2 regions of the Ensifer sp. GW101-20A05 genome follow, and region 2 is predicted to be linked to the other one. Evidence: riboswitches for the same ligand, from Rfam matches in the RefSeq annotation. Region 2 holds a riboswitch; the other holds the start of a gene.

Region 1 (3,404 bases), on a different contig from region 2:
TTTGCCATCGTCATCGGCGAGTTCACCATGGCGGCACTTCTGAACCGCCCGGCCTTCGGCCCGTACATGCAGCTCTTGGGCGCCAACCGCGCCTATGAGCCTGCCGCACTCGCCGTTATCGCATTCGGCATCACCTGGGGCTGCCTCGGCCTCATCCAGCTCGTCTCGCGCTTCCAAAAAAGCGCGCCTCCCAAGGCCTGAGGACCGCACCCATGAGTTTTCTGTCACTCACCAGCATCAAGAAGTCCTTCGGCCCTGTTCACGTCGTGCACGATTTCGACATGGACATCGAGAAGGGCGAATTCGTCTCCTTCCTGGGTCCGTCCGGCTGCGGCAAGACGACCGTCCTGCGCATGATCGCCGGCTTCGAGACACCCTCCGCCGGCTCTATCGTGATCAACGGCAAGGACCAAGGGTCGTTGAAACCCAACCAGCGCAACATCGGCATGGTGTTTCAGGCCTATGCGCTGTTTCCGAACATGAACGTGCATGACAACGTTGCCTTCGGCCTCAAGGTCGCAGGCACTGACAAGTCGGAGATCGACGCACGGGTGAAGCAGATGCTCGGGCTGATCAAGCTCGAGCACCTGGCGGACCGCTTCCCCTACCAGCTCTCCGGCGGCCAGCAGCAGCGCGTGGCGCTTGCCCGCGCCATTGCGGTCAAGCCGCAGGTGCTGCTGCTCGACGAGCCGCTTTCGGCGCTCGACGCCAAGATCCGCGTGTCGCTGCGCGAAGAAATCCGGCAGATCCAGCAGCAGCTCGGCATCACCACGGTCTTCGTCACCCACGACCAGGAAGAGGCGCTGTCGATCTCCGATCGTATCGTCGTCATGAATGCCGGACGTGCCGACCAGATCGGCACCCCCTTCGAGATCTACAACACGCCGTCAACGCGCTTCGTCGCTTCCTTCGTCGGCACGCTGAACATCATCGAGGGCAAGGTCGCGGATCCGGCCTCGGGCGCCGTAACGATCGGCAACCAGCAGGTGGCTCTGAAAGACCCGATTGCCGGCATGAAGGGTGGCGACAGCATCTCGCTGGCGTTGCGCCCTGAAGCGGGCTCGATTGCCGAAGGGGCGCAAGGCGATACGGCGCTTGCCGGCGAGGTCGTCTCGACGAGCTTCCTCGGCTCGGTCATCCGCACGCGGCTTCGCGTCGGCGACGATGTCATCTCCTTCGACATGTTCAACAATCCGGGCGTAACCCCGCCGGTCTCGGGCGACAACGTCACCCTGCGCTTCGCCGCCAAGGACCTGCTCGTTATTCGCGAGTAGGCCTTGCAGAAGACCGATGAACGCTGGCGCGCAGGGCGCCAGCGAGTATGCAGCGGTTCGTTGCGCCATTGCCGGAGACCCGCGAGGTTGCAATCATGGCCAAGGCTGAACCAAGTGCCTTCGTCAGGCATATCCAGGATGAACTCTCCGATCTCGGGCCTGTTCAGATTGACCGCTTCTTCGGCGGCTGGGCCTACGTCGTCGCAGACAAGCGCTTTGCCGTCAGCATCAAGGACCGCCTCTATTTCAGGGTTGATCAGGCGCTGAAAGACGCGCTTATCACAGAGGGTTGCCAGCCGTTCACCTATGAGAAGGGCGGCAAGACCGTGGTCGTGCATCGCTTCTACGAAGCGCCTGTCGACTGCCTCGACGATCGCGACGCCCTCCTCCACTGGGCCGGACGCGCGGTTACCGCGGAAGACGACGATCTGCGCGGATAAGTGCCACGCGGTCGGAATGTTGCCGCCATGACTGCATGGCAACCTGACCATCCGGATTAATGTCCTGGCGGGAACGAATTTGTCCTCACCAGCACCCCACAAGCAAAAATCTGTCGTGATTTCCGCTCTTTTCGTCGCGGCGTGCGTTTGACCGGGCAATCCCGGCCTATATAGTCGCGGTGTTCTCAGGGCGGGGCGAAATTCCCCACCGGCGGTAGCGAGAGAAACCTCGAAGCCCGCGAGCGCTCTGGAGCTTACGCTCCAGGGGTCAGCAGATCCGGTCGAATTCCGGAGCCGACGGTCACAGTCCGGATGGAAGAGAGCAAGCAGGAACGTGGGCCCCGCGACGGGACCTCACGCGCATGCATGTTCGCCCGACGGGATCATTGGAAACGCCAAACCCTGGAAGGCTTGAGACCATGACTATTCTTTCCCACCCCACCGCCAAGATCGCGATCGTTCGTGCCCGCTGGCACGCCGACATCGTCGACCGCTGCGTCGACGCCTTCGTCGCGCAGTGGACGAAGCTCGGCGGCTCGGCGGCCGACGTCGAGATCTTCGACGTGCCGGGCGCACTCGAAATCCCGCTGCATGCGCAGACGCTGGCCAAGACCGGCCGCTATGCGGCGATCCTCGGCACCGCCTTCGTCGTGGATGGCGGCATCTACCGCCACGACTTCGTCGCCGGCACCGTGCTCGACGGCATGATGCGCGTCCAGCTCGACACCGGCGTGCCGGTGCTTTCGGCCGTGCTGACGCCGCACAATTTCCAGGAAAGCGAGCCGCTCATCGCCTTCTTCCGCGAGCACTTCGTCACCAAGGGCACGGAAGCGGCCAACGCCTGCTCGCAGATTTTGGATGCCCGCGCCAAGCTGGCGCTTGTCAACGCCTGATCGTCTGCGGCTCCGAAGTGAGCCTGCCTGGCGGGTGCGCCGTAAGCGCGCTGCCCCTCATCCGGCCTGCCGGCCACCTTCTCCCCGCTTGCGGGGAGAAGGACACGCGTGGCTCCTTGTCACCCAAACTCATCCTCTCTCGAGAACGGCCGGCCCCCCTGAGGTCAATCAGAGCCATCCCGCCAGCGAGAGCTCTCGTCCCCTCTCCCCGCCTGCGGGGAGAGGGTTAGGGTGAGGGGCAGAATTGCTCTCAGATCATGCCGAACTCGCAGCCCCCCGGAACGCCACAAGCACTCCCGTTGAATCCACTTGTGAGCCACCTGATTCAAGCCGGCAGCCCCAGCCGATAAGCCCCTGTCTCGACTCTCAAATTCGCGCCTACCGCGCCGCCTCGCCGTCCTGCAGGCTGCGCTCCAGCGCCGCCATCCGGTGGCGGTGTCCGCCGGCCTCGTAGCCGACGATGGTGACGACGGGCGCGAGCGTCAGGATGATCAGGCACATCGCCATATCGAGCCCAAGCATCGCCACGACGACGGACGCGATCAGCACCAGCGCCGTGCCGCAAAGCAGCCAGAGATGCAGCCGGTTCGTCTGCCGCAGCAGATACGCGTACATCGCGTAGAGCAGGCCGATGTATAGTCCGACTGGAACCGCGACTGTCAGCACAGTTGCGACCGAGCTGATATGGGCCTTGTGCTCGATATAATAGGCCGCCACGTGCAGCCCGGCGCCGGTGGCGACTATCGCGGCGAAGATCGGTATGTGGCCATAACCCCAGACGAAGGACCGCTTGAGGC
Region 2 (3,404 bases):
GTGCCGGCTGCCTTCGGCGCCTTGGCATCGGTGATGTCGATCAGGCCGACGCGCTTGCCCGGGCTGTCGGAGTAGATCAGCGTATTGCCGTCTTCGCTGGCCGTGATGATCTCGGCGGACGTCGGCGCTTTGCGCGCGTCACCATCGGGCAGATTGTCGGCAACGGCAAAGGACGCAATACGATTGAATACAGGTTCAGCCGCCGCAGGAAATGCCGCGGAAGCAAGAAGGACGGCCGCGAACGCGGTCACGCGCGAAGTAATGATCATTGAAATCCCCCATGGAGAATACTGAAAACATGGGGGTTCTGCGCGACTGCGATGACAGCCGAATGACACCGGCCGGGTTTTACACCGTTCAGGTTGCAACAGCCTCCCGTTCGCGCCGACTCTCGTTGCGCATGATGAACAGTGACGCGCCAAGGATCAGGACCGCACCGAACCAGAGATAGCCTGTCGGTGCGTAACCGAAGACCAGCCAGCCGGCAAAGACATTGAGCGGCAGCTTCAAATCATCGAAGGGCTGCACATAGGCGGCATCGGCAACCGTATAGGCGAGCGTCAGCAAATATTGCGCGAACACTGTCATGACCCCGGCGAGCACGAGAAGGCCGAGCGCCATGCCCTGCGGCACCGCGAAACCGGCCGTGAGCGCAATGGCGCCATTGATCGGGGTCAAAAGGACAAGCAGCCAGATGGTGATGGTTTCGGGACGCTCGCTGCTCGTCAGGCTCTTGGTGATGAGCGACGAGGCGCCCCAGAGCAAGGCGGAGAGGATCGGCAGCAGCGCTGCCCAGGTGAAGCTGTCCGACCAGGGTTCAAGAATGATCATCGCACCGGCAAATCCGACCGCGGTCGCGGTCCAGCGGGCCGGACCGACGCGTTCGCCGAGAAACAGGCGAGCGCCAAGGATGATGAAGAACGGCGAGGTCATCACCAGGGCAATCGCCTGCCAGATCGGCACATGCGCAAGGCTGGAGACCCAGGCCCCGACGCCGAAGGCCGCGAGGGCCACGCGCACGACGTGGCGCCACGGGTAATCGGTGCGCATCGCCGAAAGTCCGACGCGCCGCAGGAACGGCAAAGAAAAGAGAAGGGCGAAGGCATATTGCCAGAAGGCCGTGGCGGCAGCGGGAAAGCCGAGTTTCATCGTCAGCCATTGGGTAACGACATTGAGCCCGGCGAAGGCAATACCGGCCAGCACCATGAAGCCGGCACCGGCCATGGCGCGCGAGGAGGACAAACCGAGGGAAGTCTGATTCATGTCACGCATCCTGAGAAATGGACAAACACAAATCAGGACGCATGAGCGCACGGCACGACGCCGGGCAGCCCTGCTCTTCGTGCCGACGACCATTCTCTTTCATCCGGACTATGACCGTCGGCTCCGGAATTGCACCGGATCTGCTGACCCCTTCCCCGCTTCAGGAGAAAGGCGCTCGCGGGCTTGGGTCACCGCATGATATTGCAGCGCCCTTACCGCCGGTGGGGACTTTCACCCCGCCCTGAGAATGGGCAAGCCGTAGAGCAAATGGCAGGAGGCCGCAAGGGCAGCCCCCCGGAATGCGAAAGGGTCCGGCTTTCGCCGAACCCTCGAATACCTGGACTGCCGGCCTCGTGTCCGACCGCCAAGCAAATCTGATCAGCCGTTGACGGCGTCCTTCAGGCCCTTGCCGGCCGTGAACTTCGGCACATTACGAGCCGGGATGTCAACTTCCGCACCCGTGGACGGGTTGCGGCCCTTCGAGGCTTCGCGGCGCGAAACCGAGAAGTTGCCGAAGCCGACCAGGCGAATGTCGCCGCCGCTCTTCAGCTCGCCCTGGATGGTCTCGAAAACTGCATCAACTGCAGAAGATGCGTCGGTCTTGGAAAGTCCGGCCTTCTCAGCAACGGCAGACACGAGCTCATTTTTGTTCATGTTTCCACCCCTTTCAGATTGGTTCGAAACGACTGTGTTTTAAGCCGCGGCGGCTTGCGCATCGCCCGCGTCTTGCCTTTCCCAATTGCGCCTAATCCCTTGGAATGCAAGGCTTGCAGGGCGCTTTTACAACAAAAAAGACCGGCCAGAGGCCGGTCTTCCCAATTTTTCTGCAAAATGGGCGCCGCGTGAGGTCGCTGCGCCCATTCACCGGCACTTTTTAGTGGGCGATCGAGGTGCCTGCTTCGTCCTGCGAATCAACCACTGCGACGGTTGCCGGCTCCCTTGCCGGGTCCCATTCGATCGGTTCCGGCATGCGCGCCAGAGCGTGTACAAGCACCTCGCCCATCCGCGAAACCGGGATGATTTCGAGCGCGTTCTTCACGTTATCCGGGATCTCGGCGAGATCCTTCGCGTTCTCTTCGGGGATCAGCACCTTCTTGATGCCTCCCCGGAGCGCTGCCAGCAGCTTCTCCTTGAGACCGCCGATCGGCAGCACGCGGCCGCGCAGCGTGATCTCGCCGGTCATCGCGACGTCCTTGGAGATCGGGATGCCGGTCATGATCGACACGATCGCGGTTGCCATGGCGACACCGGCCGACGGACCATCCTTCGGCGTCGCACCTTCCGGCACGTGCACGTGGATGTCGCTCTTGTCGAACATCGGAGGCTCGATGCCGAAATCGATCGCCCGCGAGCGGACATAGGACGCCGCCGCCGAAATCGATTCCTTCATCACGTCACGCAGGTTGCCGGTGACCGTCATGCGGCCCTTGCCGGGCATCATGACGCCTTCGATCGTCAGCAGTTCGCCGCCGACCTCGGTCCAGGCAAGACCCGTGACCACGCCGATCTGATCGTCGCGTTCGGCTTCGCCGTGACGGAAGCGCGGAACACCAAGGTAGTCGTTGATGTTGTCCGCCGTGACTTCGACCGTCTTCGTCTTGCCCTTGATGATCTCGGTCACCGCCTTGCGGGCGAGCTTCATCAATTCGCGCTCGAAGTTACGAACACCGGCTTCCCGCGTGTAGGTCTGGATGACCGCCATCAGGGCTCCGTCAGTCACGGAGAACTCCTTCGGCTGCAGCGCGTGGTCGCGGATCGCCTTCGGCAGCAGATGCCGCTTGGCGATCTCCAGCTTTTCCTCTTCGGTGTAGCCGGCGATGCGGATCACTTCCATACGGTCCATCAACGGCGCCGGAATGTTCAGCGTGTTGGCCGTGGTGATGAACATCACGTTGGACAGGTCGTATTCGACTTCCAGGTAGTGGTCCATGAAGGTCGAGTTCTGTTCCGGATCCAGCACCTCGAGCAGAGCCGACGACGGATCGCCGCGGAAGTCCTGGCCCATCTTGTCGATTTCGTCGAGCAGGAACAGCGGGTTGGACCGCTTCGCCTTCTTCATCGACTGCACCACCTTGCCCGGCATGGAGCCGATATAAGTGCGGCGGTGACCGCGGATCTCGGCTTCGTCACGAACGCCGCCG

Evidence for each region. A riboswitch is a leader RNA that binds a small molecule or an ion and turns the genes downstream of it on or off. The one in region 2 is predicted to bind FMN.
Region 1: another riboswitch for FMN. It lies ahead of AC070A_RS02895 (6,7-dimethyl-8-ribityllumazine synthase); the one in region 2 lies ahead of AC070A_RS18755 (DMT family transporter).

Annotation. Positions count from the first base shown of each region.
Region 1 covers NZ_JBWKZT010000001.1:561,265-564,668, forward strand. The annotation lists gene AC070A_RS02880 (ABC transporter permease) at 1-201, shown strand, start outside; gene AC070A_RS02885 (ABC transporter ATP-binding protein) at 213-1,274, shown strand; gene AC070A_RS02890 (TfoX/Sxy family protein) at 1,322-1,714, shown strand; FMN riboswitch at 1,892-2,042, shown strand; gene AC070A_RS02895 (6,7-dimethyl-8-ribityllumazine synthase) at 2,134-2,607, shown strand; gene AC070A_RS02900 (low temperature requirement protein A) at 2,986-3,404, opposite strand, start outside.
Region 2 covers NZ_JBWKZT010000007.1:93,027-96,430, forward strand. The annotation lists gene AC070A_RS18750 (esterase-like activity of phytase family protein) at 1-269, opposite strand, end outside; gene AC070A_RS18755 (DMT family transporter) at 358-1,272, opposite strand; FMN riboswitch at 1,351-1,516, opposite strand; gene hupB (DNA-binding protein HupB) at 1,642-1,917, opposite strand; gene lon (endopeptidase La) at 2,138-3,404, opposite strand, start outside.